DNA from 3 places in the Massilia sp. LMS1-1-1.1 genome. Region 2 is predicted to be linked to each of the others. Evidence: predicted binding sites of a transcription regulator. Region 2 holds the regulator's gene; each other region holds the start of a gene.
What was found. Region 2 encodes sigma-54, which starts transcription at its own class of promoters, with help from an activator protein. Its sites were predicted from a motif close to TGGCANGNAANCTGCTTT; they were not measured.
Positions count from the first base shown of each region.

Region 1: a site for sigma-54 is predicted at 2,200-2,217, ahead of MRBLMS1_RS26960 (TorF family putative porin). Genes of this name have one in related genera too.
Region 3: a site for sigma-54 is predicted at 2,188-2,205, ahead of MRBLMS1_RS09805 (beta-propeller fold lactonase family protein). Genes of this name have one in related genera too.

Region 1 covers NZ_JBFPNG010000065.1:1,523-9,123, forward strand. Annotated here, with positions in the region: gene MRBLMS1_RS26945 (hypothetical protein) at 1-83, opposite strand, end outside; gene MRBLMS1_RS26950 (YifB family Mg chelatase-like AAA ATPase) at 148-1,668, opposite strand; gene MRBLMS1_RS26955 (accessory factor UbiK family protein) at 1,779-2,027, opposite strand; gene MRBLMS1_RS26960 (TorF family putative porin) at 2,298-3,065, shown strand; gene MRBLMS1_RS26965 (P-II family nitrogen regulator) at 3,077-3,415, shown strand; gene MRBLMS1_RS26970 (ammonium transporter) at 3,427-4,965, shown strand; gene gshA (glutamate--cysteine ligase) at 5,170-6,468, shown strand; gene gshB (glutathione synthase) at 6,566-7,522, shown strand; gene MRBLMS1_RS26985 (PTS sugar transporter subunit IIA) at 7,537-7,601, shown strand, end outside.
Region 2 covers NZ_JBFPNG010000023.1:182,966-190,566, reverse strand. Annotated here, with positions in the region: gene lptB (LPS export ABC transporter ATP-binding protein) at 1-674, shown strand, start outside; gene MRBLMS1_RS15865 (RNA polymerase factor sigma-54) at 679-2,157, shown strand; gene hpf (ribosome hibernation-promoting factor, HPF/YfiA family) at 2,227-2,586, shown strand; gene MRBLMS1_RS15855 (enoyl-CoA hydratase/isomerase family protein) at 2,723-3,808, shown strand; gene rapZ (RNase adapter RapZ) at 3,809-4,672, opposite strand; gene hprK (HPr(Ser) kinase/phosphatase) at 4,916-5,851, opposite strand; gene MRBLMS1_RS15840 (PTS sugar transporter subunit IIA) at 5,888-6,370, opposite strand; gene queF (NADPH-dependent 7-cyano-7-deazaguanine reductase QueF) at 6,715-7,557, opposite strand.
Region 3 covers NZ_JBFPNG010000004.1:6,687-14,287, reverse strand. Annotated here, with positions in the region: gene MRBLMS1_RS09810 (TonB-dependent receptor family protein) at 1-2,064, opposite strand, end outside; gene MRBLMS1_RS09805 (beta-propeller fold lactonase family protein) at 2,269-3,225, shown strand; gene adh (aldehyde dehydrogenase) at 3,572-5,092, shown strand; gene MRBLMS1_RS09795 (DUF779 domain-containing protein) at 5,147-5,536, shown strand; gene MRBLMS1_RS09790 (PQQ-dependent methanol/ethanol family dehydrogenase) at 5,584-7,320, shown strand.

The sequences.
Region 1 (7,601 bases), on a different contig from region 2:
CAGTTGAACTTCGGACTGCAGGCGGACAGGACGCTGGCGGCCGCGAGCGTAGCCAGAAAGAGGGCAAGTGATGGTTTTTTCATCAGCAGATGGTAGCAGCGCCGCCAGCCACGCGCAATCGCGCACGTGTGGCGCTCACTGGCCAGCTTATATTTCACGCAGCACGCGCCGGTACTGGATCGCTTCGGCGACATGCGCTTGCGTGATGCCGGGGCTGGCCTCCAGGTCCGCGATGCTGCGCGCCACGCGCAGTACCCGGTGATAGGTGCGCGCCGACCAGTGCAATCGCGCCATGGCACCATGCAGCAGCTGTTCGCCATGCGTTTCCAGGCGACAATGCTGTTCGATTTCCGTGCTGCTCAGGCGCTGGTTCGCTTTGCCCTGGCGTGCCAGCTGCAGGGCAAAGGCTGCCGCGACCCGCGTGGCGATGGCTTGCGTGCTTTCGCCAAGGCCTGCGTGCCGCCCCAGCGCCGCCGGCGGCATGGCGGCCACTTCAATCTGCAGGTCGATACGGTCGAGTAGCGGACCGGACAGGCGGCTGTGATAACGGAGCACGGCGTCCGGCGTGCAGCGGCAGCGTCCCGAAGCATGGCCCAGATAACCGCAGGGGCAGGGATTCATGGCGGCGATCAGCTGGAAGCGGGCAGGAAACTCGGCCTGGCGGGCCGCGCGTGAAATGCTGATCACGCCCGATTCCATGGGCTGGCGCAGCACATCGAGCACCCGGCGCTGGAATTCGGCGATTTCATCGAGAAACAGCACACCGCAGTGGGCCAGCGAGATTTCTCCCGGGCGCGGCACGTTGCCGCCGCCCACCAGGGCCACGCCGGACGCCGTCTGGTGCGGAGCACGGTAGGGGCGCCGTTTCCAGTGTTCCACCTTGAAGTGGCCGCCCAGCGAATGCACGGCGGCCGATTCCAGCGCCTCTTCGTCGCTCATGGGCGGCAGCACGCCAGGGAAGCGACTGGCCAGCATGGTCTTGCCCGCGCCCGGTGGCCCCACCATCAGGACGTTATGGCCGCCCGCGGCCGCCACCTCGAGTGCGCGGCGCGCCTGCTGCTGTCCTTGCACGTCGGCAAAGTCCGGATACGCAAAATCGGGTACGGCCAGCATGGGCTGATGGCGTTGCAGGGTGGTCCGGCTGGCGTGCGCGGCAAAATGCGCGCAGACCTCGAGCAGGCTGTGGGCGGGATAGATGCAGGCATCGCTGACGAGAGCCGCTTCGTCTGCATTCGCCTGCGGCAGGATGAAGGCGCGCGGTGCGCCCGACTGGCTGCGCTGCATGGCAAAGGTCATGGCCAAGGCGCCACGGATGGGGCGCAACTGGCCCGACAGCGACAGTTCGCCAGCGAATTCGTAGTGGTGTAATTGGTCGCTCGGCAACTGGCCGGAGGCGGCCAGGATGCCCAGTGCGATGGGCAGGTCGAAGCGCCCCGATTCTTTGGGCAGGTCGGCCGGCGCCAGATTGGCCGTGATGCGCCGCGCCGGCATCTCAAAGCCGCAGTTTTGCAGCGCGGCGCGGACGCGGTCGCGCGATTCCTTCACTTCCGTATCCGGCAGGCCGACAATCGTAAACGAAGGCAAGCCATTGGCAAGGTGGACTTCGACACTTACCTCGGGCGCTTCCATGCCGGCCAGGGCGCGGCTTTTCAGGACGGCCAGACTCATCAGACTCCCCTGTGGCGCGGGCGCGGGCAGGATCAGTCTAGCGCGTGGAAGGCCGTCGGGCTTGAGCTATGCCAGCAAGGCCGTCAATAACGCGCCTGGCTGGCCGCAGCTTAGGCCTTGGTGTCGTTCAGGCGCGTTTCCAGCTCGATCAGGCGCAGTTCCAGCGCGTCCAGTTTGGCGCGGGTCTTGGCCAGTACTTGCGCCTGGATATCGAATTCCTCGCGCGTGACCAGATCGAGGCGGGCGAAGCCCTGGGTCATCATCGATTTCACGTTTTTCTCGATATCCTTGGCTGGCGAGTTTTCGATGGCTTGATGGATCTTGCCTTGCAAGTCGTTAAAGAAGGTATTCATGTCCATGGTCAGTCCTTTTATGGTGCGGCCTGTGCATCGCACCATTGCGGTGCACAGCGGCGTTAATCTGGTGCGAAACTGGGCAAATTCACAATGCTTCAGCAGCCCGTACCCGCATGCCCAGAGGCTTGGAGGGTATGTATGGCCGGAAACGCACCTGTCAAGGTGGCAATGGAGCTGGCACGTATTCTGCTAAAGAAGGTATGAACGCTTTGTGATCTCCAGCCAAGATTTTAAACCTCAACCGCTTTAAAAGTTCAATAAAAGGGAATCGCCATGAAGAATCTGTCCAAGAACATGACTTTAGCTGCAGCGTTGACGCTGGCCATGACCGCCTTGTGCGGTAGCGCCATGGCCCAGGATGCAGTGGCGGCGCCTGCTGCAGCCGAGGCCGTACCTGATAACGTGGTGAGCTACAACGTGGCGCTGACCAGCGACTACCGCTACCGCGGCATCTCGCAAAGCCGTTTGAAACCGGCCATCAGCGGCGGTGCCGACTATACCCACAATCCGACGGGTTTGTACGTCGGTACCTGGCTGTCGAGCATCAAATGGATCAAGGACGGCGGCGGCGATACCGACCTGGAATGGGATGTGTACGGTGGCAAGCGTGGCGAGATCAGCAAGGATTTTACCTATGACGTGGGCGGCCTGTACTATTTCTATCCCTCGAATGGGCTGAGCACCAATGCCAATACCTTCGAGCTGTACGGCCAGCTTGGCTATGGCCCGATGTATATCAAATACTCGCATTCGACCACGAATCTGTTCGGTGTTGCCGACAGCAAGAACAGCGGCTACCTCGATGTGGGCGCCAACGTCGAGGTGCATGATGGCTACATGCTCAACCTGCATGTCGGACGTCAGAAGGTCGAGCACAACGATTCCCTCAGCTACAGCGATTACAAGATCGGCGTGACCAAGGACTTCGGCATGGCGACCGTTTCCCTCGCTGCGGTGAAGGCCAACATCACGTCGCTGGCACCGAATGGCAAGAATCTGGCGAAATCCGGTCTCGTGCTGACCGTATCCAAAACCTTTTAAGCGAGACTGCCATGAAAATGATTACCGCAATCATTAAACCGTTCAAACTGGACGAAGTACGTGAAGCCTTGTCGGCTATCAATGTGCAAGGCATTACCGTTACCGAAGTCAAAGGTTTCGGCCGCCAGAAAGGTCACACGGAACTCTACCGTGGCGCCGAGTATGTCGTCGATTTCTTGCCAAAAACCAAGATTGAAGCGGCCGTCGATGACGCCATTGTCGACCAGGCCATCGAAGCGATCGAAGGTGCCGCGCGTACCGGTAAAATCGGCGATGGCAAGATTTTCGTCTACAACCTGGAACAAGTCATCCGCATCCGTACCGGTGAAACCGGTAACGAAGCGCTCTAAGGGGAATATTGATGCGTAAAAATATAACAAAATTGCTAGCTGGGTTTGCCTGTCTGTGTGCGTTTGGCGTCGCTGCGCCGAGCTTTGCCGATGCTCCCGCCAAGACGGAGGCGGCCACGACCACGGCCGTCGCCGCCCCCGCCGTCACGCCGGTGGCTGACGCAGCAGCACCGGCTGCCGCCGCTCCGGCCCCGGCCGCTGCAGCGCCAGCTGCCGCGCCCGTCGCCAACAAGGGCGATACCAGCTTCATGATGATCAGCACCTTGCTGGTGATCTTGATGACGATTCCCGGCCTGGCCCTGTTCTACGGCGGCCTGGTGCGTTCGAAGAACATGCTGTCGGTGCTGATGCAAGTGTTCATGGTGTTTGCACTGGTCATCGTGCTGTGGTGCATCTACGGCTATTCGATCGCCTTCACGGAAAAAACCGCCTTCTTCGGTGGCTTCGACCGCCTGTTCCTGAACGGTATCTGGGATCCGGCCAAGGGCACGTTTGCCGCCGCCGCCACCTTCAGCAAGGGCGTCGTCATTCCCGAGTTCGTCTTCGTCGCGTTCCAGGGCACGTTTGCCGCCATCACCTGCGCACTGATCGTCGGCGCCTTTGCCGAGCGCGCCAAGTTTTCCGCCGTGCTGGCCTTTGTCGTGCTGTGGTTCACGTTCGCCTACCTGCCAGCGGCCCACATGGTGTGGTTCTGGACCGGTCCTGACCTGATCACCAACGCCGCCACTTCGGCCAGCGAAGCCCTGAAGGCTGGCTGGATCTGGCAAAAAGGCGCGCTGGACTTCGCCGGCGGCACCGTGGTGCACATCAATGCCGCCGTCGCCGGCCTGGTGGGCGCGATCATGATCGGCAAGCGCGTCGGCTATGGCCGCGAATCGATGGCGCCGCACTCGCTGACGATGACCATGATCGGTGCGTCGCTGCTGTGGGTGGGCTGGTTTGGTTTCAATGCCGGTTCCTCGCTGGAAGCGGGCGACGTGGCTGCGCTGGCCTTCGTCAATACGCTGTTGGCCACTGCCGCCGCTACCCTGTCGTGGGTATTTGGTGAGTGGATCAGCAAAGGCAAGCCATCGATGCTCGGTGGCGCATCGGGCGCCGTTGCCGGCCTGGTGGCGATCACCCCGGCGGCCGGCTTTGTCGGTCCGATGGGCGGCCTGGTCATCGGCTTGCTGGCCGGTGTCGTCTGCCTGTGGGGCGTGAATGGCCTGAAACGCCTGATTGGCGCCGACGATTCACTCGACGTGTTCGGCGTGCATGGCGTGGGCGGCATTCTCGGTGCCTTGCTGACGGGTGTGTTTGCTGCACCACAATTGGGCGGCCAAGGCATCTTCGATTATGTCACCAACAAGATGTCGGCTGACCCGTACTCGATCAGCCATCAGGTGTGGGTGCAGGCGCAAGCGGTCGGCACCACTATCCTCTGGTCTGCCATTATTTCCGTCATCGCCTATAAACTGGTCGACATCGTCATCGGCCTGCGCGTACCGGAAGAAGAAGAGCGCGAAGGCCTCGATATCACCAGCCATGGCGAGCAAGCGTATCATGGTTAAATAGTCATTCTCTGGCATGCCAGCGCCCCGGCGCCGCATGTCCGGCTGGAAAAGGCACCTCATTGAGGTGCCTTTTTTTCGTTGTGGGAATGTAAAAGGTCTTTAAAACAAGGCTTTTGCCCCGATTTGGGGTACTTACACGGTAATATAGTCGGCAGTTCTGTGTGCTTTTTTGAATACTGCACATAATTTAAGGATGTAACTATGGTTCCCCATCTCGTCACGGCCCTGACCGGACCGCTGCTCGACCTCGAAAAAAAGATTCTGGCCGCGACGCCGGCCATTGAGCGCTGGTTTCGTATGGAGTGGCAAGAGCACACGCCGCCCTTCTATTGCTCGGTAGACTTGCGCAACGCCGGCTACAAGCTGGCGCCCGTCGATACCAATCTGTTCCCTGGCGGTTTTCACAATCTGGCCACGGAAATGCTGCCCCTGTCCGTGCAAGCGGCCATGGCCGCCATCGACAAGTATTGCCCGGACGCCCGCAACCTGCTGATCGTGCCGGAATTGCACAACACCACGCCGCAATACCTGCAAAACGTGGCGCGATTGATGCAGATATTCCGCCAGACGGGGCTGCACGTGCGCTTTGGCTCGTGGTCGCCCGAGATTACCCAGCCGACACCGCTGGCGTTGCCAGATGGCAACATGCTCGTCATCGAACCGCTCGTGCGCCTGAACAATGGCCGCCGCCTGGGCTTGAAGGATTTCGACCCTTGCACGATTCTGCTGAATAACGACTTGTCGGACGGTATCCCCGATATCTTGCAAAATATCCATGAGCAAAGCCTGTTGCCACCCTTGCACGCGGGCTGGGCCTTGCGCCGCAAGAGCAACCACTACACGGCCTACGATGAAGTGGTGAAAAAATTCGGCAAGATGATCGATGTCGACCCGTGGATGCTCAACCCCTTCCACGCCAAGTGCAGCGACGTGAATTTCCAGGAAGGCGAGGGCGAAGATGCGCTGGCCGCCAGCGTCGACGTGCTGCTGGCCAAGATCCGCAAGAAATACAAGGAATACGGCATCAAGGAAAAGCCGTTCGTCATCGTCAAGCCCGATGCGGGCACGTATGGCACGGGCATCATGACGGTGCGTGACGCGAACGAAGTGCGCGACCTGTCGCGCAAGCAGCGCGAAAAAATGTCCATCGTCAAGGATGGCCAGCTGGTGACCGACGTCATCATCCAGGAAGGCGTGCCGACCTTTGAAAGCATCAAGTATGCCGTGGCCGAGCCCGTCGTCTACATGATCGACCGCTACGTGGTGGGCGGCTTCTACCGCGTGCATGCTGAAAAAGGCGTGGACCAGAACCTGAACGCACCCGGCTCGCAGTACGTGCCGCTGGCGTTTGCCCAGCAGCATGCCGTGCCGGATTTGAAGGCCAAGCCGGGCACGGCCGCGCCGAACCGCTTCTATGTGTATGGCGTGGTGGCGCGCCTGGCCTTGCTGGCCGCGTCGCTGGAAATGGAGCGCACGGACCCAAATCCCGAGGTGTATTGATCCGTCAACGAGACTTGCCGGGCCCGGCGACTACCGCGCCTGGCGATCTCGGCTAGAATCAAGCATTCCTTATCCAGGCTCCCCGATTGGACGCACCATGAAAATTGCATTCCTTGCCGACCCGCTGGCAGGCTTCAAGACTTACAAAGATTCCACTTTCGCCATGATGCGCGAGGCGGCCAAACGCGGCCATGCCGTGTATGCCTTCGAACAGAAGGACATGGCGCTGGAAGAGGGCATCGTCACGGCACGGGTCAAGCACATCGAGCTGACCGGCGACGAACATGACTGGTACAAGGTTGTCTCCACCGAAGAAGTGCGCCTGTCGGCGCTGGACGCCATCATCGAGCGCAAGGACCCGCCGTTCGACATGGAATACGTGTACGGCACGTATCTGCTGGAACTGGCGGAAAAGCAGGGTGCTTGCGTCTTCAACAAGCCGTCCGCCATCCGCGACAACAATGAAAAGCTGGCCATTGCCCAGTTTTCCGAATTCACGTCGCCGACCCTGGTGACGTCGGACGAAGCGCGTCTGCGCGCCTTCCACGCCAAGCACCAGGACGTCATCTTCAAGCCGCTCGACGGCATGGGCGGCACGGGCATCTTCCGCGTCAAGGCCGATGGCCTGAACCTGGGCGCCATCATCGAGACGCTGACGGACAATGGCGCGCAGACCATCATGGCGCAGCGTTTCATCGCCGACATCGTCAAGGGCGACAAGCGCATCCTCGTCATCGGCGGCAAGCCGGTGCCATTTTCGCTGGCGCGCATCCCGCAGGCGGGCGAAGTACGGGGCAACCTAGCCGCCGGCGGTACGGGCGTGGCGCAGCCATTGACGGCGCGCGATCTGGAAATCGCAGAAAAGCTGGGCCCGATCCTGGCCGCGCGTGGCCTGATGCTGGTAGGATTGGACGTGATCGGCGACTATCTGACGGAAGTCAATGTCACCAGCCCGACCTGCTTCCAGGAAATCATGCAGCAGACGGGTTTTGATGTGGCAGCCATGTTTGTCGACGCCGTCGAGCATGGCGTTGCGCAAGCGCAGCAGCGCTAAAAGGTGAAATGACTATGGTAGGGATTTTGCTCATGACACATGCACCGCTGGGACAGGCGTTCATCGCCGCCTGCGCGCA
Region 2 (7,601 bases):
TCTCGCTGCAAGTCGAATGCGGCGAAGTGGTGGGTTTGCTGGGCCCGAACGGCGCCGGCAAGACCACCTCGTTCTACATGATCGTCGGCCTGGTGCCGTCGGACGGCGGCAGCATCGACATCAGCGGCGTGGACATTTCCAGCCTGCCGATCCACCGCCGCGCGCAGATGGGCTTGTCCTATCTGCCGCAGGAAGCGTCCGTCTTCCGCAAGCTGACGGTGGAAGACAATATCCGCGCCGTGCTGGAAATCCAGACCGTCGAAGGCCGTCCTTTGAAGAAGGCCGAGATCGAGGAGCGCCTGGATAAACTGCTGGCCGATTTGCAGATTGAAAAGCTGCGCGAGAACCAGGCCCTGTCCCTGTCGGGCGGCGAGCGCCGCCGCGTGGAAATCGCCCGCGCGCTGGCCACCGATCCCCGTTTCGTGCTGCTCGACGAACCGTTCGCCGGCGTCGATCCGATCGCCGTGATCGAGATCCAGCGCATCGTGCGCTTCTTGAAGGAGCGCAATATCGGCGTGCTGATCACCGATCATAATGTGCGCGAGACGCTGGGTATTTGCGACCGTGCCTACATCATCAACCAGGGCTCGGTACTGGCGTCGGGACGCCCCGACGACATCATCGCGAACGAGTCGGTACGCCGGGTCTATCTGGGCGAACACTTCCGCATGTAAGCCAATGAAACAATCATTGCAGCTGCGCACTTCGCAGCACCTGGCACTGACGCCGCAGTTGCAGCAATCGATACGCCTGTTGCAATTGTCGACCCTGGAATTGCACCAGGAGCTCGAGCAACTGCTGACGGACAATCCCTTGCTCGAGCGCCTCGACGATCCGCTCGACCGTTCGCTGCGCCTGCTGTCGGACGGGGCCTTGAGTTCCACGGCCGCGCCGGCCGAAGCGCCGCCCCAGCCGCCAGGCCAGGAGGCGCCTGCCGCGCCGGCCGAAGCGGAAACCTTTGACGGCGAGGCGGGCGAGGGCCCGGCCGCTGCGGACGGCGGTGACAGCGACTGGAGCGAGGCGAGCCGGGGCAAGGCGCCCGACGACGAAGATTCGCGCCCGCAACTCGAGGCCCATCACTGCACCCTGCGCGAACACCTGATGGAGCAGATGCGCGTGACGGTGCTCGAGTTGCGCGACCGCGCGCTGGTCGAGCTGATCATCGACGCGCTCGACGACAATGGCTATCTGGAAGAGACGCTCGACGACATCCTGGCGCGTCTGCCGGAAGAGCTGGAAATCGATGCCGACGAGATGCGCACGGCCTTGTCGCTGCTGCAAAGTTTCGATCCGCCCGGCGTGGGCGCGCGCAATGCGTCCGAATGCCTGGCGCTGCAGATCAAGCGCTTGCCGCACATCGCCATGGTGACGCGGCGCATGGCCCTCGTCATCGTGGAAAAGCACCTGGCCTGGTTTGCCCAGCGCGATTTCAACAAGCTGAAAAAAGCCCTCGACTGCGACGATGAAGACTTGCGCGAAGCGCAGACGGTGATTCGCCAGTGCAATCCGCATCCGGGCGCCGTATTCGCATCGGACGTGTCCGATTACGTGGTGCCCGACGTCGTCGTCAAGCGCGCGCGCAATGGCTGGCAAGTGACCCTGAACAACGACGTCATGCCGCGCCTGCGCGTCAATGCCATGTATGCCAACTTGCTCAAGCAGGGCAAGGGCGAGGGCGCCATGGGCGCACAGTTGCAGGAAGCTAAGTGGTTGATCAAGAATATGCGCCAGCGTTTCGACACGATCCTGCGCGTGGCACAGGCGATAGTAGAAAGACAAAAGAACTTTTTCTCGCACGGAGCCGTTGCCATGCGCCCCCTTGTGCTCCGTGAAATAGCTGATACACTGGGTTTACACGAGAGTACTATCTCGCGGGTAACAACTCAAAAGTACATGCTGACCCCGCACGGCATGTTCGAGTTGAAATATTTCTTTGGTAGCCACGTCGCCACCGAAGCGGGGGGCGAAGCGTCATCGACGGCGATACGGGCATTGATCGTGCAACTGACAGGAGCAGAAGACCCTAAAAATCCTTTATCCGACAGTAAGATTGCGGACATGCTGGGGGAACAAGGCATGGTGATTGCGCGACGTACTGTTGCCAAATACCGGGAAGCGTTGAAAATTCCGCCAGTGAGCCTGCGTAAGTGTTTGTAAGTTTTTTTCGGTTCCTCTGCGGGCCGGATAGGATGGACCGCACGAACCCGATCATCTTTAGGAGTGTGTATGAATCTCACCATCAGCGGACATCATCTCGAAGTGACACCAGCCATCCGTGAATACGTACAAACGAAGCTGGAGCGCGTGAAACGTCATTTCGATCAAGTTATCGATATCGCCGTGATTCTGACCGTGGATAACCTCAAAGAGAAAGAAAAACGTCAAAAGGCCGAAGTCAACCTGCGTTTAAGTGGCAAAACTGTCTATGTGGAAAGCCTGGCACAAGACCTGTATGCCGCGATCGATGCCCTGATCGACAAGCTCGATAGGCAAGTGATGAAATACAAAACCAAAGTGCAAGGGCACGGTAAAGAGGCGATCAAGCATCTGCCAGACAGCTCGGAAGAAGAATTCGCCCCCGCCTAAGCGGCCCGCGACTTTCAACCGGTTGTGATCAACTAAGGGCGCACATTGCGCCCTTTTTTGCGCCCCTGCCTTTTGAACGCAATGTTCCCCGCGCAGGCGCTAAAATGTTTGTACTTTCACTTCTTTCACGCCTGCCATGAGCGACTTCGTCCAGACTACCATCCGCAACCGCACGGGGCACATCGTGCTCGACCGTCCGAAAGCCTTGAATTCCCTGTCGCTGGAGATGGTGCGCGCCCTGAGCGCGGCCCTGCTGGCCTGGCGCGACGATCCGCAGGTGGACGCCGTGGTGATCCGCTCGAGCAGCGAAAAAGCCTTGTGCGCCGGCGGCGACATCCGTTTCTTTTACGATGCGGGCCTGGCCACGCCGCAAGGCGGCAGCGCCTTGCTGGAAGATTTCTTTACGGAAGAATACGCGTTAAATCATGTAATTCATTTCTATCCGAAACCGTATATCGCCGTGATGGATGGCGTGGTGATGGGCGGCGGCATGGGCGTGGCGCAAGCCGGGCCCGGCAACCGCTTGCGCATCGTCACGGGCCGCACGCGCATGGCCATGCCTGAAGTCAATATTGGCTTGTTTCCCGATGTGGGCGGCAGCTATTTCCTGTCCCGCCTGGCCGGCCAGCTGGGCCTGTACCTGGGCTTGACGGGCTTGACGATCAGCGCGGCCAACGCCCTGTACACGGACCTGGCCGATGTCTACCTGCCCGAGGCGCAGATGGGGGCGCTGCTGGCCCTGATCGAGTCGACGCCGGGCGAGGCCTTGCCGGTGGCCATCAAGGCGCTGGCGGCGCCATTCCAGGCACAGGCAGGCGTCTCCTCGCTGGCGGCGGCGCGCGCGGCGCTGGACCGCCATTTCGGTGCGGGTTCCGTGGCGGCCATCATGGACTCGCTGGCACAGGACGACAGCGCGTTCGCCAGCAAGGCTTTGGCGGCCATGCGCCTGCGCTCGCCCTTGATGATGTCGGTGACCCTGGAATTGCTGCAGCGGGGGGCTCACTTGGGCGTGGCCGATTGCCTGCGTCTGGAACGCACCGTGGTGCGCCACAATTTCGAGCATGGCGAAGTGCTCGAGGGCGTGCGCGCGCTGGTGGTCGACAAGGACAACGCGCCGCGCTGGAATCCATCAAGCCTGGACGAGGTCGACGCGGCCATGGTGGCGCGCTTCTTCGCGCCCGTCTGGCCGGCTCAAGCGCATCCGCTGCGCCACCTGAATTAACTAGGAGCGCTCGCGGTGGCGCAACACTACCCGTTCATTCGGGCCGAAGTATTGCGCCAGCCGTTCCGCCATGTACACGGAGCGGTGCTGGCCGCCCGTGCAACCGAGGGCCACCGTCAGGTAGCTGCGGTTGTCGGACTTGAATGACGGCAGCCATTTCTCGATGAAGGCGCGGATGTCGGCCAGCAGTTCCAGTGCGCTCGGCTGCGCGTCGAGGAAGGCGATCACGGGTGCGTCGCGGCCGTCGAGCGGGCGCAGCGCCAGGTCGTAATATGGGTTCGGCAAGGCCCGCACGTCGAAGACGAAATCGGCGTCCAGCGGCACGCCCAGCTTGAAGGCGAACGATTCGAAGAACAGGGTCAGCGGCGCACGCTCGGAGGCGATCATATCCTTGATCCAGGCGCGCAATTTGTTGGCGCTCAGCTCCGACGTGTCGATCACGTGGCCCAGCTGCTCGATGGCCGACAGGCGTTCGCGCTCTTCCGAGATGCACTCGATCAGTGTGCGGCGGCTGGCCGGATTCTGGTTCGGACGCAATTCATGCGACAGTGGATGGCTGCGCCGTGTTTCCGAGAAGCGCGCCACCAGCGAATGCGTGGTGGCCGTCAAAAACATGACCTTGACGTCGTGGCCCTGGTCGCGCAGCAGCGCCACATTGTGCGGCAAGCTGACGAGCGACTCGGCGCTGCGCGCATCGACGGCGACGGCCAGTTGCGGTGTACCTTCGTCGAGCAGGGTTTGCACCAGGCTGGGCAGCAAGGCCGGTGGCAGGTTGTCGACACAATAATAGCCGGTATCTTCCAGCACATTGAGCGCGACGGATTTACCGGAGCCGGATATTCCGGTGATAAGGACGATATGCATAGCCCGATCATACAATAAAGATCGGCGCTCTGCTCCTAAGGCAACTATCTTTACAAACTATTGCAATTTCATATGTGTATTTCGTAGGTCGGCTTAGCGCAAAGCGGTGCAGCAGGGAATTCACGCAGCATGGCTGCGTGCCTGCGTAACGGTCCTCGCTTGCAAGCGAGGGCTCCTGCCGACACCCGCTAACAATGTCGTCGGATTACGCGGGGCCTTGCTCCGCTAATCCGACCTACGTTGCTAATCACCACTCATGGCCAACCTCTGCCGCTCCATGAACTCCTGCAAGGTATCGATGCCGCGCAGCTGCAAAATCGTATTGCGCACGGCCGCTTCCAGCAGCACGGCGATGTTGCGGCCGGCGGCGACGGGGATGACGACCTTGCGCACGGGCAGGCCCAGCACGTCTTCCGTGGGGAACAGGAAGGGCAGGCGCTCGACTTCTTCTTCCAGCGCGTTGCGGCGCACGAGGTGCACGATCAGTTTCAAGCGCATCTTGCGGCGCACGGCCGTTTCGCCAAAGATGGCCTTGATGTCGAGCAAGCCCAGGCCCCGCACTTCGAGCAGGTTTTGCAGCAGAGGCGGGCAGCGGCCTTCGATCATGTTCGGTGCGATGCGCGAGAATTCGACGGCGTCGTCTGCCACCAGGCCGTGGCTGCGCGAGATCAGTTCCAGCCCCAGCTCGCTCTTGCCCAGGCCCGAATCGCCCGTGATCAGCACGCCCACGCCCAGCACGTCCATGAACACGCCATGCATGATGATGCGCTGCGCCAGTTTTTTGGACAGGTAAACGCGCAGGAAGTCGATCACTTGCGCGGCCGGCAGCGGGGTGGAGAACAGGGGAATGTTTTGCTCGTCGCAGATGGCGAGGATGTCGGGCGGCGTTTCCAGCCCCTGCGCGATGATCAGCGCGGGCGGACCGCCGGCGATCAGCTCGCCGATCACGTGGGTGCGCGTATTGACCTTCAGGCGCTGGTAGTAATTGATTTCCTGGTGGCCGAAGACCTGGATGCGGCCCGGATGGATCAGGTTCAAGTGGCCCACCTGGTCGGCGGCCGACGAGACGTCGCCCGAGATCAGGCGTTCGCCGCCGGGGAAGCCGGCGAACCAGCCCAGTTGCAGACTTTCACGATTGTCGTCGTACAGGCGTTGTATCGTCAGCGGCGTTTGCAACATGGCAGTCTTCTTCAGGAGTGGAGGAATACCTGAAGTTTAACCCGCCGCTTGCAGACTGGGTTGCCAATTGACGATGCGCGAATGCACGGATTTCGGTTCCGGATCCGTGGCCAGTGCCGTGCGGAAGGCATCGTCGGAAAACATTTCGGCGATTTCCGACAGGATTTCCAGATGTTGCTGGGTGACATGATCAGGAATCAGCAGGAAAAACAGCAGATTGACGGGCTTGCCATCGGGCGATTCGAAGGGAATCGGTTCGGCCAGGCGCACGAAGGCGCCCAGTGGCGATTTCAAGGTTTTACTGCCCTTGACTCTACCATGCGGCACGGCCACGCCATGGCCCAGACCCGTCGAGCCCAGGCGTTCGCGGGCAAACAGATTGTCCGAGACGGTAGAGCGGGCGATGCCGTAATTGTTTTCGAAGATCAGGCCGGCTTGCTCGAAGGCGCGCTTTTTACTGGAGACTTCCAGGTCCAGCAGGACGTTTTCGAGGGATAGTATTTTGCTAAGATTAGTCATGACACTCAATGAAATGGTGCAATGCGCAGAGGGCTTGCGAGCCGAATTATAGGCCTGTTTCGGCGGCCTGTAACGCCAATTCTCAACAGTATACGCCCGCTACGGGCGCAGTGGGCGCTACAGCCCACGTGACCATCATTTTAGCAAAAAAATAACATCGGCGTGTATCGGCTATTTCCTGATTAAAAACACGCGGCGCGCCGGTTTTTCCGCCGCCGAATGCCGATTTTCCAATTTTTCAGCGTCTGTGACATGCTCTGCGGCACTACTGCAACGTTGTTTTAAAACACAGCCAACATTCTTGCTGGCATGGTTTTACGGTGTTGCTGGGTGTTGCTCGGTTGTTACTGGCGCGCGTTGCGCAGATTGCCCGGCATCGTACCCGTGCTGAAGTTGCTGCGCCATGGATTGATATCGAGGCCGCCGCGGCGCGTGTAGCGCGCATACACGGACAGTTTTTGCGGCTTGCACTGACGTAAGATATCGACAAAGATGCGTTCCACGCATTGCTCGTGGAATTCATTGTGCTCACGGAAACCGATCAGGTAGCGCAACAGGCTTTCCTGGTCGATTTGCGGCCCCGCATAGTCGATTTGCACGCTGCCCCAGTCGGGTTGGCCCGTCACCAGGCAATTTGATTTGAGCAAGTGCGAGACGAGTTTTTCTTCCACGGGCGCTTCATCCAGGGCGGCTTTCAGCAGCAGCGGCGAAGGCGTGTATTGCGTGATTTCCAGATCCAGGCGGTCGAGCAGCACGCCGTCGAATTCGCCCATTTTCAGCTTGCCGAAATCTTCCTGCAAGGTCAGTTCCACTTGCACGGGCGCGCCGAAACCGTTCGATAAATCCTGCTTGAGCAGGGCCAGCAGCGCTTCGGGGCTGTCCAGCTTGGTCTGGTTGAACGAGTTCAGGTACAGCTTGAACGATTTCGATTCGATGATGTTCGGCGAATCGGCCGGCGCGCTGACCTTGGCGATGGCCACCTGCGGCTTGCCGCGCTGGTTCAGCCACGACAGTTCATACGCATTCCAGATATCGAGGCCGAAGAACGGCAGTGTGCCGTGCAGCTCCAGCTCGTCGCGCTTGCCCTGGCGCGGAATCGGAAACAGCAATTCCGGCGCGTAATCGGTGCGGTAGGCGGAGCTTTTACCCAGGGGAGATTGTTCGGCGAGATCGTTGGTGGTGGTCATGGTCGTGTGGCGTGAATTCAGTCAAGGACGCATGGTAGCCTATT
Region 3 (7,601 bases), on a different contig from region 2:
GTCGCCGACGATGACGGAGCCCACGTAGTTTTTGTCGAAAAGATTGTTCAGGCGGGCAAATTCCTTGAAGCGCCAGTTCCCCACGTTTTGTTTGGCGTTGAAGCGCGCATTGAACACCGTGTAGCCGGGCGCCGGTTTTTCGATGTTGCTGTCTTCCGCGTAGACCTGGTTGCTGGCCACGCTTTCCAGCGCCGCGCCAAAGCGGTCGAGCGTATCTTTCCACGCTAGTTCCGCGAACAGGTTGGCGCTGGGCACGCCAGGCAAACGGCTGCCTTCGCGCACGCTGCCAAACGCCTGGTCATACACGGCGTGCAGGCTGGTCAGTGCTACTTTTGCCGTGAAACCATATGGCAAGTTTGAGTCCAGCGACACTTCCATACCTTGGCGCAAGGTTTTACCTGCATTGCGATAGCTGGTGCGCCCGCCGCTGGACTTGTCGACCACCAGTTCGTCGTTGGTCTTGATCTGGAACACGGCCGCGTTTACGTGGGTGTTGTTGGCGATTCTGGCCTTGATGCCTGCTTCCAGGTTGGTGCTGGTGGCCGGTTTCAGCTGGTAATTGAAGCCGCCGCCCGTGCCCGAGTAAAACAGTTCATTCAAGGTGGGCGCTTCGAAGCCGCGCGCGGCGCTGGCGTACACGTTGACGTTCGGCGTCAGTTTATACAGCAGACCCAGCACAGGTGTCGTGTGGCTGAACTCCAGGCTGCCGCTGTCGTTGCCATTGCTGAGATAGTGGTCGTTGACTGACACTTTCATCTTGCTGTAGCGCACACCTGCGCTGAGCAGCCACGGTCCGCTTTGCCACTCCATCTGGAGATACGGATCGAGGCTGGAGACGACGTCCTGCTCGTCGCGGCGTAGCTTGCCTTTCACGCCAAACGTGTTGCCGATGTAATTTTCATAGCCGGTGCGGTCATCGCTGGAGCGGCCGTAATCGATGCCGATGGTGGTGCTCAGCTTGCCGCCTGCCAGCTGATTCACGTGCAGCCAGTTGGTATCGATGCCATAGAACTCACGCTGGAAGTCGACCACGCCACCTGAATGGCTGGCCGGCGCCTGGAAGCCTTTGGTAAAAGCCTGGTACTGGATCACGTCGCGGTTGCCGCCATACACCATCACATGCAGGCGGTCATCGCCGAACGACTGTTCATAGGTGGCGCCGATTTGCTGGTGGTCGATGCTCTTGCGCGTGTTGTAGCGCTCGGCCAGGGTGCGCTTCGGGTTTTGCGTGTCGCTCGCATCGGTTTCGCCAGCGCGCGGGTCGCGGGCAAACGTGGGCCAGGTGGCGCCCAGCGGATCTTGCGTGTTGCCTTGATGCAGGCTATTGGCGACGATGGTCAGCTTGCTGTCCGCAGTCGGCTTGACGGTGATCTTGCCGAATGCCTGTTCACGTGTGGCGGCGCTGTGGTCGCGGAAGCCGTCCGTGCGGAAGCGGGAGCCGTCGAGCACGTAGCCGATGCCGCCTGCCTGGCCTTGCGCCGTCAAGTCCACTTTGTTGGTGCCGTAGCTGCCGCCCACCACATTCAATTCGACGGACGGAGGATTTTGCCCATCCTTGGAAAACAGCTGGATCACGCCGCCCGAGTGGTTGCCGTAGATGGCAGAAAACGGTCCGCGCAGCACTTCGATGCGCTCGGCCGTATCGAGGTTGAAGGTGGCGGCCTGGCCTTGGCCGTCCGGCATGCTGGCAGGAATGCCATCGCTGATCAGTTTGACGCCGCGCACGCCGAAGGCCGAGCGTGCGCCGAAGCCGCGCGACGAGATCTGCAAGTCTTGCGCATAGTTCTGACGATTTTGCACGACCAGGCCCGGCACGGCGGCCAGCGCTTCCGACGCGTTGACGCGGATTTGGCCATCCTGGATGCGGGCGCTGTCGACGACGTCGATCGAGGCCGGCACTTCCTGGCTGGGGTGGGCGATGCGGCTGCCGCTGACGACCACCGTATCCATCAGTTGCCCGTTGGCCGGGGCAGCTGCCTCGGCGGCAAAGACGTGGGGGGCGAGGGTAGCGCTGCCGGCGACAAACAGGCTGGCGATGGTGTTCAGGCGGAAACGGTGCTGCATGCGGATTCTCCAATGTGAATAAAAGCCTGCTTTGGTCGCGTGCGCGGCGCAGGTCTGCATAGTTGTATCAAGCAATATGCCTGCCATGTCTCCATTGGTGGGCTGAAATTATACGCGTGTCAGTGGCACGGCGTTTGCATACAGCAATGTTCAGATGCGCCGATGCCGCGCGCTTTTCCTGTGTTTTGCCATCGAAAGGTGATTATGCCCAACTTCTTCCCGCGCTTGCGCCAGGTGTGCTGGCTGCTGCCTGCGCTCGCCAGCAGCGCCCTCCAGGCCGCTCCATTTGCTTATGTTCCCAATGAAAAATCGGGCACCTTGAGCGTGATCGACACGGCGACCGACCAGGTAGTGCGCCAGATTGCAGCCGGCAAGCGTCCGCGCGGCATCGCCGCCGATCCCACCGGGCGGCAATTGTTTGTCACGGACGCCGCCAGCAGTGCCTTGTTGCTGATCGATAACGCTGGCGACGCACCCGTGCGTAAGGTGGCGCTGGGCAAGTCGCCCGAAGGTGTCAGCGCCTCGCAAGATGGTAGTCACGTGGCCGTGGCCGTCGAGGAAAACAATAGCGTGGCCTTGCTCGATGGGCATACCGGTAGCTTGCTCGCCGATATCAAGGTACAGGGACGCAACCCGGAACATGCCGTCTTCAGCCCCGATGGGCGCTGGCTGCTGGTCAGCGCGGAAGAGGCCGAACAAGTCGATGTCATTGATGTGGCGCAGCGCCGCCAGGTGGCGTCCATCGCCGTGGGACTGCGTCCGCGCGGCATCGGTTTCAGTCCGGACTCGGGCCGCGCCTACGTGGCGTGCGAACTGGTCAATGCCGTCTACGTCATCGACATGGCCGCGCGCAAGGCCATTGCCACCATTCCCGCTGGCAAGAATGCGAATGGCATCGTGGTCCATCCCAGCGGCAAGCAAGTGTATGTCTCGAATGGTATCGATGGCACGGTGATGGTGATCGACACGGCCAGCAATGAGGTGACGGCCACCATTCCCGTTGGCAAGCGCCCATGGAACATGGCCATCACGCCCGATGGCGCCAAGCTGTATGTGGCCAATGGCCGCTCGAACAGCGTTTCCGTCATCGACACGGCCAGCGCGCGCAAGGTGGCCGATATTGCCGTAGGTGAATTGCCATGGGGCGTGGTGATTCGTTGATTCCTTGGTGGCACAGAGCAGGTGTTCCAGTCTGGTACACCTGTTCCATTGTGCAGCGGCGCAGCGGAGATGTCGCAGGGCTGGCCCGAATTGGAACAGGACGCCGCCAGCTTGTTCAAAACGCAAACAGGCCCACGCCTTTCACCCAAGCCCCGGTGCATGTGCTGAAAAGTGTACCGGTATTGATGTTACGCCCTTGTAACAGGGATAAAAGCGGCTAAGTTTGTAGTGGGATGCCGAGCTGGCACGGCATTTGCGGAAGACTCCGTGTACTCACCCCATCTGTACCAGGACGTTTGATTTTAATTACAGCAATTCCATTCTAATTAACCCGATAGAGGACGACATGAATCTCGCAGACATCAGCAAACTGGGCGTAGCCAATCCCTTCAAACAACGCTATGACAATTACATTGGCGGCAAATTCGTTGCCCCGGTAAAAGGTGAATACTTTCCTAACATCACGCCGATCACGGGCTTGCCATTTTGCGAAATCGCCCGTTCCACGGCGGAAGACGTCGAGCTGGCCTTGGACGCGGCCCATGCCGCCAAGGATGCCTGGGGCAAGACGTCGCCCGCCGAGCGCGCCAATATCCTGAACCGTATCGCCGACCGCATCGAACAGAACCTGAGCCTGATCGCCACGGCGGAAACCATCGACAACGGCAAGCCGATCCGCGAAACGATGAACGCCGACATCCCGCTGGCCATCGACCATTTCCGTTATTTCGCCGGCTGCATCCGCGCGCAAGAAGGTTCCGTCGCGCAAATCGATGCGGAAACCTATGCCTACCACTACCACGAGCCGCTCGGCGTCGTGGGCCAGATCATCCCATGGAATTTCCCGATTTTGATGGCCGTGTGGAAACTGGCGCCAGCCTTGGCCGCTGGCAATTGCGTGGTGCTGAAACCGGCCGAGCAGACACCGGCGTCCATCATGGTGTTGATCGAGCTGATCGGCGATTTGCTGCCGCCGGGCGTGCTGAACATCATCAACGGTTTCGGGCTGGAAGCGGGCAAGCCGCTGGCATCGAGCAAGCGCATCGCCAAGATCGCCTTCACGGGCGAAACAGGCACGGGCCGCTTGATCATGGGTTATGCCGCGCAAAACCTGATTCCCGTCACCCTGGAGCTGGGCGGCAAGTCGCCGAACATCTTCTTTGAAGATGTGATGGATGCGGACGATGAGTATTTCGACAAGTGCCTGGAAGGTTTTGCCATGTTCGCGCTGAACCAGGGCGAGGTGTGCACCTGCCCATCGCGCGTGCTGATCCAGGAATCGATCTACGAGAAATTCATCGAACGCGCCCTGAAGCGCGTGGCCGCCATCAAGCAGGGCAATCCGCTCGATTCGTCCACCATGATCGGCGCGCAGGCGTCGCAGGAGCAGCTGGAGAAAATCCTGTCCTACCTCGACATCGGCCGCCAGGAAGGCGCCGAAGTGCTGGCCGGCGGCGAGCGCAACACGCAGGCGGGCGACCTGGAATGCGGTTACTACGTGCGTCCGACCGTGTTCAAGGGCAATAACAAGATGCGCATCTTCCAGGAAGAAATCTTTGGACCGGTCGTGTCCGTGACCACTTTCAAGGATGAGGCCGACGCGCTGGCGATTGCCAACGATACCTTGTACGGCCTGGGTGCCGGCTTGTGGACGCGCGACGGTTCGCGCGCCTTCCGTATGGGACGCGCCATTCAGGCGGGCCGCGTGTGGACCAATTGCTACCACCTGTATCCAGCTCACGCCGCGTTCGGCGGCTACAAGCAATCGGGTATCGGCCGCGAAAACCACAAGATGATGCTCGATCACTACCAGCAAACGAAGAACTTGCTGGTGAGCTATAGCCCGAAAGCGCTGGGCTTCTTCTAAACCGGTACACGCGCCGCGCCTGTCGTCCAAGCGCGGCGCGCAGAAAGGGATGCCATGAGTGCAGCAATTGCCCGGGTGGTCGCCACCGATGCGGCACTGGAAATGATGGACAAGTTGCGCCAGCGTCACGGCCCGCTGATGTTTTTCCAGTCGGGCGGTTGCTGCGACGGCAGCGCGCCCATGTGCTACGCGCTGGGCGAGTTCGATGTCAGCGATACCGACATCTATCTCGGCAATTTGAATGGCACACCGTTCTACATGGGACTCGAGCAATTCGAGTACTGGGAGCATACCCAGTTGATTATCGATGTGGTTGATGGCAATGGCGGCATGTTTTCACTCGACAACGGCACGGGCAAGCGCTTCTTGACGCGTTCGCGCCTGTTCACCGATGAAGAGTGCGCCTTGCTGCATGCCCAGCCGCATGAACACCGCAAGACTTGACACACATACTAATAAAACAGAGGGAGATGATTGTGCAGAAAAAAATCATGGGGATCGTCATCGGTTTGGGTCTGGCATCGCTGGCCCAGGCGGCCGACGTGGGCAATGTCACCAATGCCATGCTCGACAGCACGGCGAAAAATCCGGCCAGCGTCCTGTCGTTCGGCATGGGCACGCAGGGCCAGCGCTATTCGCCGTTGACGCAGATCAATGACAAGACCGTGGCCAAGCTGGTGCCGGCCTGGTCGTTCTCGTTTGGCGGCGAAAAACAGCGTGGCCAGGAATCGCAGCCGCTGATTCACAACGGCAAGATGTTCGTCACGGCATCGTATTCGCGCATCTTTGCCGTCGACTTGAAAACGGGCGCCAAGCTGTGGAAATATGAGCATCGCTTGCCGGACGGCATCATGCCCTGCTGCGACGTGGTCAACCGCGGTGCGGCCCTGTACGGCAACCTGGTGATTTTCGGCACGCTCGACGCCTATCTCGTGGCGCTGGACCAGAACACGGGCAAGATCGTCTGGAAAGAAAAGGTCGACGATTATGCGGCCGGCTACTCGATGACGGCCGCGCCGCTGATCGCCGAAGGCTTGCTGCTGACGGGCGTGTCGGGAGGCGAATTCGGTATCGTGGGCCGGGTCGAAGCGCGTAACCCGATGACGGGCGACCTCGTGTGGAGCCGTCCGACGGTAGAGGGCCATATGGGCCACCGCTACGACAAGGATGGCAAGGCCATCGACAATGGCGTGTCCGGCACCGCGAACAAAACGTGGCCCGGCGATCTGTGGAAAACGGGCGGCGCCTCGACATGGATGGGCGGCACCTACGATCCGCAAACCAAGCTCGCCTACTTTGGCACCGGCAACCCGGCGCCATGGAACAGCCACTTGCGCCCCGGCGACAATCTGTACTCGTCGTCCACCGTGGCGCTCGACGTGAAAACGGGCCAGATCAAGTGGGCGTATCAAAACACGCCGAACGATGCCTGGGATTTTGACGGCGCCAACGAATTCGTCACCTTCGATATGGATGGCAAGCGCTACGGCGGCAAGGCCGACCGCAACGGTTTCTTTTATGTGATCGACGCCAACACGGGCAAGCTGCAGAACGCCTTTCCGTTTGTGAAGAAAATCACCTGGGCCAGCAGCATCGACCTGAAGACGGGCCGGCCGAACTTCATTCCCGCAGGCCGCCCCGGCGACCCGACCAAGGGAGAGGAAGGCAAGAAGGGTACGACCGTGTTTGCCGCGCCCGCTTTCCTCGGCGCCAAAAACCAGATGCCGATGGCCTACTCGCCGCAAACCAAGCTGTTCTACGTGCCGGCGAACGAATGGGGCATGGATATCTGGAACGAGCCGATCAGTTACAAGAAGGGCGGCGCTTTCCTCGGTGCCGGTTTCACCATCAAGCCTTTGTTTGACGACTATATCGGCGCCATGCGCGCCGTCGATCCGAAGACGGGCAAGATCGTCTGGGAAATCAAGAACAACGCGCCGCTGTGGGGCGGCGTGATGAGTACGGCTGGCAATCTGGTTTTCTACGGCACGCCGGAAGGTTTCCTGAAAGCCGTCGATGCGAAGACGGGCAAGGAGCTGTGGAAATTCCAGACGGGCTCCGGCGTCGTGGCGCCGCCCGTCACCTGGCAGGATGGCGACACGCAATATGTGGCCGTCGTATCAGGCTGGGGTGGCGCAGTGCCGCTGTGGGGCGGCGAAGTGGCGAAGAAGGTCAATTTCCTGGAGCAGGGCGGTTCCGTGTGGGTCTTCAAGCTGGCATCGAAGTAACGGGGTGAAGCACCCGGGCCACACGGATGGGTGTCTCCCTGTCCGCCGGGTGTTTTCTTTTTGCTGACGGCCCAGGCCGTCAGTTTTTTGTTTACCTGGATGGCCGATACGCATACTTGCGGTCAAAAAATGAACACTGTCAGTGGCGATTGATCCGCCGCTGCACACGTTCAATACGCTTTTTTTCTTTCTCCCTCTGAGGCTTGCTGGGCACGCTTATTGCCAAAGCTTGAGGTACATCAATCACTGGTGTGCACACTAAAAACAGAGAAGAAAGAGGA